Regions from separate parts of the Microlunatus sp. YIM B11417 genome, predicted to be linked through region 1. Evidence: riboswitches for the same ligand, from Rfam matches in the RefSeq annotation. Region 1 holds a riboswitch; the other holds the start of a gene.

Region 1 (3,396 bases):
CGGGACCGCCGGGCCAGCCGGTCCAGCGGGAACTCGCCGCCGTCCCGGGGTACGGCCAGCTCTCCGGTGTCGGCCGGCCGGAGTCCGGCCAGTGCCCGGAGCAGGGTGGACTTCCCGCTGCCGCTCCGCCCCGACACCGCGACCAGGGCGCCCGGGCGGAGGTCCAGGTCCAGTCCTGTCACCAAGGGACGCGGCTCGGCCCCGGGCGAACCGAGTCCCAGCCCGCGCACCCGAAGAACGGCCCCCGCGTCATCGCGAGCCGACGCTGTCGTCGACCCGCCGGTCGGCCGGGTCCAGTCGATCCGTACCGGCTCGGGCGGCGGTTCGCCCGGCACCCAGACGCCGGCCGCGAGCAGTTCGTCCCGTTGCTCCGCCAGCACGGTCCGGGCCGGGCCGTCGGCGATCAGCCGGCCGTCCGGCCCGAGCACCAGCATCCGGTCGCAGAAGTCGAGCCAGTCACCGGGGCGGTGGTCGACCACGACCACGGTGATCGGCCGGTCGGCGACGGCTTCGATCACGGCCTCCCGAACCGTCCGGGCGCCGTCCGGGTCGAGCATCGCAGTCGGCTCGTCGAGCAGCAGCAGCTCGGGGGCGAGGGCGAGCGCGCCGGCCAGCGCGAGCCGCTGCAGTTCCCCGCCGGACAGGTCGGTGGACCGTCGCGCCGCCGGGTACGGAAAGCCGACAGCCGCCAACGCCCGCCGCGTCCGGTCGGCGATCTCCCGTCGTTCCAGCCGCCGGTTCTCCGGGCCGAACGCGACGTCCCGCCCGGCGTGCTCGGCCACCACCGCGTGGGTCGGGTCCTGCAGCAGCAGGCCGGCTCGCCCCGGACGATCCTCACCGGACCGCCGCAACTCCCCGGTCAGCTCACCGAGGCTCTCATCGGCCAGCCCGGCGAGCAGCCGCAGCAGTGTGGACTTGCCCGACCCGCTGGCGCCGGCGAGCAGCACCCGCTCGCCGGGTCGCAGGGTCAGCGTCAGGTCGCGCAGCGTCGGCTCCCGGCGCCCGTGCGGCCGCCAGGTCAGCCCGGTCGCGGTGGTCTCGCTCGAAACGTCTCGCAACTCCGCCACGGCTCAGCCCCGAACCGGAACTGCCGTGCGCGGGAACGGCTCCACGCCTACACCTGATGCGCGGCGGCGCGCTCCCGGCCGGGCGGGAACGGTGCCAGCACGCCGGTCGCGGCGAGTGCCTTGACCAGGGCCAATCCGACCAGGCCGCCGAGCAGGGCGCCGGAGATCATCATCGTCACCGCGTACAGCAGGATGTAGGGCACGGCCCATTCCTGGTAGTAGGTCAGCCACTCGTACGGCGTCTCCAGCAGGCCGGCCAGAATCCCGCCGAGCATCGCCGACAGGGCGGTGAACCGCCGGTAGCCGAAGATCAGGAAGCCGAGCTCGACGCCGATGCCCTGGAACAGGCCGGAGCCGAGCGTGCTGATGCCCCACTGACCGCCGAGCAGCGGTTCGACGCTCGCCCCGACCAGCATGGCCAGCAGCGCCGCGCCGGGCCGGCGGATGATCAATCCGCCCACGACGGCCGGCAACCACCAGAATCCGCCGAGCAGCCCGGCCAGCGGCGGCAGAGCGAGGAACAGCGGTCCGGTCAGGTTGCTCACCTGCGCCCAGCCGATGAAGGCGATGCCGAACGCGACGCCGATCATCACGGCGGTGATCAGATCGACGGTACGCCAGCGCAACAGCGGCCCGACCGCGCGATGCGGGTCGGTCGAGGTGGTTTCGGTGGTCATGATCATGGTCCTTCCAACGGTCGATGGAAGGGAAAGCCGGACGGTGGCCCGTCGCGGCTCGAGAAAGGCCCGACTCCCTACGCCGGTGTCAACCGGATCAGGTTCGAGGGTCTGCGATGTGTCGCACTCTCAGCGCCCTACGGCGCTCCCCTGTCGTTCAACACCACGATAACGCCCACCGCACAACTTCCTCGAACTGGTGGCTTGTGCAGGGTTCCGGTGGGCCGGGCGGCTCGGTAGTCTGAGCCCTTCGGATCCGAGCCGGGTGCCCTGAGCACCCATGGGAGGGCGCTCGGATCCGAAGGTTTGACAACGGACGTTGATCGGGGACGTTCGCCGTTGAAGCAGGACACGCGCAGGGGGCCCGATGGCGCGTTGAGGAGGTCCTACTCGGTGTCAGGCCGACCCACACCCTCATCCGACTCACCCAACCCGCGACGCGCGGCGGCACCGCCCCCGCAGAGCGGACCCCCCGACCACAAGGGCACCCCACCACCCCGCAAGACCGGCCTTCGGCGCCTCCTGGTGATCGGCGCCGGTTTCGGCCTGTCGCTGGCGGTCAGCACGACCGCCGTGATCGGTCAGCACCAGCCGGTCAACTCGAGTGTCGCGCCCGGTAGCCGGATCATCCTGCCGGGCGTCTGGAGCGCCGGCGCCGAGGAACCCGGCCGGTCCGAGGCCGAGCGCCTGGCCAAGGAACGGCAGGAGGAACTGGACCGGATCCGGCTGGAGGCCGAGCAGAACCAGCAGCCGACGGATCCGCCGACGACCAACGAGCCGCCGGCCACCCCGCCGACCGAGCAGCCGTCGACCGACGAGCCGCAGGACCCGACGCCACCGCCGGAGACCTCCCGCACCCCGCAGGGACAGTCCGGCGAGCGCGGCGAACCGTCCGGCGAGACGGGCGCGCCGACCGGACGATCCACCGCAGGCCGTACCGCGACGCCGAAGGACACTCAGACCAGGAAGCCGGCGCCGAAGCAGACTCAGCCGACCAAGCCGCCGGCCGTCAAGGAGCCGACGAAGGCACCGTCGACCAAGGAACCGGAGCCCACCAGGGCTCCGACCAAGGCCCCTGAGCCGACCCGGGATCCCGAGCCGACCAAGGCGCCGACCACCAAGGCTCCCGAGCCGACCGAGGATCCGGAACCGACGCGGAAGCCGACGCCGACCGACGATCCGGAGCCGACCAAGGAACCCACCAAGGAGCCGACCAGCAAGCCGACCAAGCCGCCCAAGGGCGACGACGACGATGACGACGATCGGGACTGCAAGATCATCGACCTGCTCGGCCTCGTCTGCATCTGAGCCAGTGCCGACACGGCACTGAACAGCCGAAAGCCCTGAGTCTCAACGACGAGACTCAGGGCTTTCGGTTCATGATCACCAGTCGTGTACGGTCCCGTCGGCCAGCCGGTTGAACGGCAGATAGGCCGTCTGGTACGGGTACTTGCCGGCCTCGTCCACGTCGAGCTCGACCCCGATCCCGGGCTGATCACCCGGATGCAGGTAGCCGTCGTCGAACGTGAACGTCTGCTGGAACGTGGCGTTGGTCTTGTCGCCGTGCTTCATGTACTCCTGGATCCCGAAGTTGTGGATCGCAAGATCAAGATGCAGGGCGGCGGCCATGCCGACCGGCGAGATGTCGGTCG
Region 2 (3,396 bases), 310 kb from region 1:
ACGCAGGTGGCCGGCGGGACCAAGGCACTCGCGGGCGGTCTTGATCAACTGGCCGACGGTGGTGATCAACTGGCCGACGGGACCGGGCAACTGGCGACCGGCACGAAGCAGCTGGCCGGCGGGCTTGATCAACTCGCGGACGGGACCGGGCAGTTGGCGGACGGGATGCCCGCCTTGTCCAAGGGGATCGGACAGCTCGCTGATGGCGCAGCCGACCTGAAGACCGGCACGGCTCAGCTGAGTGACGGCGCCGGGCAACTGGCTGACGGGACCGGGCAGTCCGCCTCGGGGGCGGCGGACCTGAACAAGGGCGTCGGGCAGTTGGCCGACGGCGGTGATCAACTGGCCGACGGCACCACGAAGCTTGCCGAGGGGCTGGCCGAGGGCGCCGAGAAGCTGCCCAGTTACACCAAGGCCGACCGGACGGCGCTGGCCGACGTGGTCTCGACGCCGGTCACCTCGGAGCGGCCGGACCAGGCGTTCGCGGACAGCGCGACGACCACCTTCCTCGCCGTCTTCGCGCTCTGGATCGGCGCCCTGGCGACGTACCTGATCGTGCAGGCGGTCAGCTCACGGGTGCTCACCTCGATGAAGTCCTCGCTCCGGATCGCGCTCGAGGGCTGGCTGCCCGGCGTGATCATCGCGGCCGTCCAGTCGGTCGTGCTGGCGGTCATGCTCCAGGTGCTGCTCGAGCTCTCGGCCGGCCAGACCGTGGGCCTGATCGGCTTCACCCTGCTCGGCGGCCTGACCTTCGTCGCGGTGAACCACGCCCTGGTCGCCTGGTTCGGCGGGGTCGGCCGGTTCGTCTCGGTGATCATGGTCGTGCTGGCCACCGCCGGTGCCATCACGGCCGCGGTGCCCGCCGTCTTCGACGTGATCCGGCCCCTGCTGCCGCTCACCCCGGCCCTGGACGGGATGCGCGCGATCGTCACCGACGGACCGGGCGTCAGCTCGGCCATCCTGTCCCTGCTGGCCTGGCTGATCGTGGGTCTGGGCGCGGGTCTGCTGGCCGTGGCACGGCGCCGGATCCTGCAGCCGCTCGCCGCGAGCCCCGCCTGACCTCCTACCGCCCCCAACCCGCTGACCGGGCACAAAAGCAGCCGTTTCGACGGCGTGTCACCGCACATGTGCCCGGTCGACGGGTGGCGCGAGCGTCGTCACGTGGGCGGGCGACAGGTGGCCGGGCGAAGGGGATCGGGCGACCGGTGGGCTGCTTGGCTGTCGCGATTTCTCTTGACGTCAGCCACATCTTGCCGCTGCCACGCGGCAACGGCCCGTCCGCAGTGAAATCGTGACAGCGGATCGCGCGCTCGACCCGGATGGTCGTGCGAGGGCGGCGTCACGACCCGGCCGTACGGGTCGGGTCGGTGCAACCCACGGCCGGGTCTGACCGGCCCAGGGTTCCACGGTGTGGGACTGGCGCGACCCGGAACGAGGTGGGTGACGTACCTTCAGGTTGAGCACGGGAGTCCGGTGAGCCGGGCTGAGAGGGAGTACTCGAACTCCGACCGTTGAACCTGATCTGGGTCATGCCAGCGCAGGAAGCGAACTTGGGTGGGGCAGCGTGCCCCGGTCCCCGTGCCGACGAGAAGGCAAGGGGGACCCTATGACCAAGATCATCGACGACCCGATGCGGTTCGGCGTCGGGGCTCGGGTGACCGTGGCGGTGATGACCGACCGGTACGTCGACGTCATCACGACCGCCTTACAGACAACGGATCCGGGCGACCTCGTGGTCCGAACCGGCGATGTCAGCACCTATCTCGGTGGCAGCGAGAGCGAGCTGCTGCGCTACCTGACCGACCTCGCCGCCGCCATCGCCGCGACCGGCGAGCACGCCTCGGTGACGGTGCACCTGTCCCGCGGCTGCCCGGGCGAGGTGGTCTGCGACCTGCCGGGCGGGGCGGGGCCGCGCCCGGTCGACGTACCGGAAGGCAGAGAGACCGGGCGCTTCGCCGCGGCCGAGTGGGCGCTCTATCCGCTGGCCGACGACGTCCGGGCCGGGGTCGAGCCGGACCACATGCGCGACATCTATGCGGCGATCGAGCTGGCCAAGGCCAACGGGACGTTCCGGGCGTCGGAGCACTTCGTGACCCGGCTGGAGGGCGACCTCGGCACGGTGCTGGCCACGGTCTTCGCCGGCTGGGTGATGGTCGGCCGCAGCGTCCAGCACGTCACCAGCCACCTGACCGTCTCACTGAACAGCCCGTCCCATGGCTGACCGGGCCAAGATCAACAAGAGGCTGCCGCTGCGCGACATCGTCCTGATGGTGATGCTCGGCGTGGTCTTCGGCTTCCTCTACTGGGCGTTGGTGCAGGCCTGGAACCTGCTCGCGGTCGCGATGGGGCCGGCCGGTGATCTTGCTCAGCATCTGCTGCTCGGCGGCTGGCTGCTGGTCGCGCCGATCGCGCTGGCGATCATCCGGCGCCCGTTCGTCGGGATCATCGCCGAGGTGATCGCCTCGATCGTCGAGGTGGTCTTCCTCGGCTCGCCGGTCGGCCCGCTGCTGGTGGTCGCGGCGGCGCTGCAGGGTGCCGGCAGCGAGCTGCCGTTCGCGATCACCCGCTATCGGCGGTTCAATTGGCTGACGTACGCGCTCTCCGGGCTGCTCGGCGCCGGGCTGGTGTTCGTCTTCTCGGCGTTCCGGTACGCCTGGTTCGGCCAGGACATCCTGCTGCTCCGGCTCGGCCTGCAACTCGCCTCCGGTCTGGTGCTCGGCGGCCTGCTGGCCAAGATCATCGTCGACGCGCTGCTCCGGACCGGCGTCCTGGACCAGTTCGCAATCGTCCGCGAGGCAGGCCGTGCCCGCTGAACCGGCCGTCCACGCCGCCGGGCTGACCGCGCGCTACCCCGGCGGCGGTCGGCTCGGTCCGATCGACCTCGTCGTCCGACCGGGCGAGTACGTCCTCGTGCTGGGCCCGTCCGGGTCCGGCAAGTCGACGCTGCTCCGGCTGCTGCACGGCGCGGTACCGCAGGCGATCGACGCCGAGGTCGCCGGCGAGCTCCGGGTGGCCGGCCGGCGGGTCGCCGACCACGAGATCGCCGACCTGGCCGATCGGGTCGGCGTCGTGGCGCAGGACCCGGAGTCCGGGGTCTGCTTGTCCGGCGTGACCGACGAGGTCGCCTTCCCGCTGGAGAACCTGGCCGTCGACCCCGCCGCGATCGGCCCGGCCGTCAGCACCGCGCTGGACCGGGCGGACGCCCGCCGGCTCGCGGACCGCGACACCGGCCAGTTGTCCGGCGGTGAACTGCAGCGGGTCGCGCTGGCCGCCGCGATCGCCGCCGAGCCGCGGCTGTTGCTGCTCGACGAGCCGACCTCGATGCTCGACACGGCCGGCGTCGACGCGGTCCGGACCGCGATCGCGACCGCCCGCCGCGGCACCGGCGCGGCCTGC

The links. A riboswitch is a leader RNA that binds a small molecule or an ion and turns the genes downstream of it on or off. The one in region 1 is predicted to bind thiamine pyrophosphate.
Region 2: it holds a riboswitch for thiamine pyrophosphate, as region 1 does, so the genes downstream of both, AC6CCG_RS21025 (YkoF family thiamine/hydroxymethylpyrimidine-binding protein) here and AC6CCG_RS19675 (ECF transporter S component) in region 1, are expected to answer to the same signal.

Annotation. Positions count from the first base shown of each region.
Region 1 covers NZ_JCAMPJ010000004.1:22,689-26,084, forward strand. Annotated here, with positions in the region: gene AC6CCG_RS19670 (ATP-binding cassette domain-containing protein) at 1-1,067, opposite strand, end outside; gene AC6CCG_RS19675 (ECF transporter S component) at 1,115-1,744, opposite strand; TPP riboswitch at 1,802-1,906, opposite strand; gene AC6CCG_RS19680 (hypothetical protein) at 2,270-3,052, shown strand; gene manD (D-mannonate dehydratase ManD) at 3,128-3,396, opposite strand, start outside.
Region 2 covers NZ_JCAMPJ010000004.1:329,395-332,790, forward strand. Annotated here, with positions in the region: gene AC6CCG_RS21020 (YhgE/Pip domain-containing protein) at 1-1,059, shown strand, start outside; TPP riboswitch at 1,453-1,561, shown strand; gene AC6CCG_RS21025 (YkoF family thiamine/hydroxymethylpyrimidine-binding protein) at 1,607-2,221, shown strand; gene AC6CCG_RS21030 (ECF transporter S component) at 2,214-2,813, shown strand; gene AC6CCG_RS21035 (ABC transporter ATP-binding protein) at 2,803-3,396, shown strand, end outside.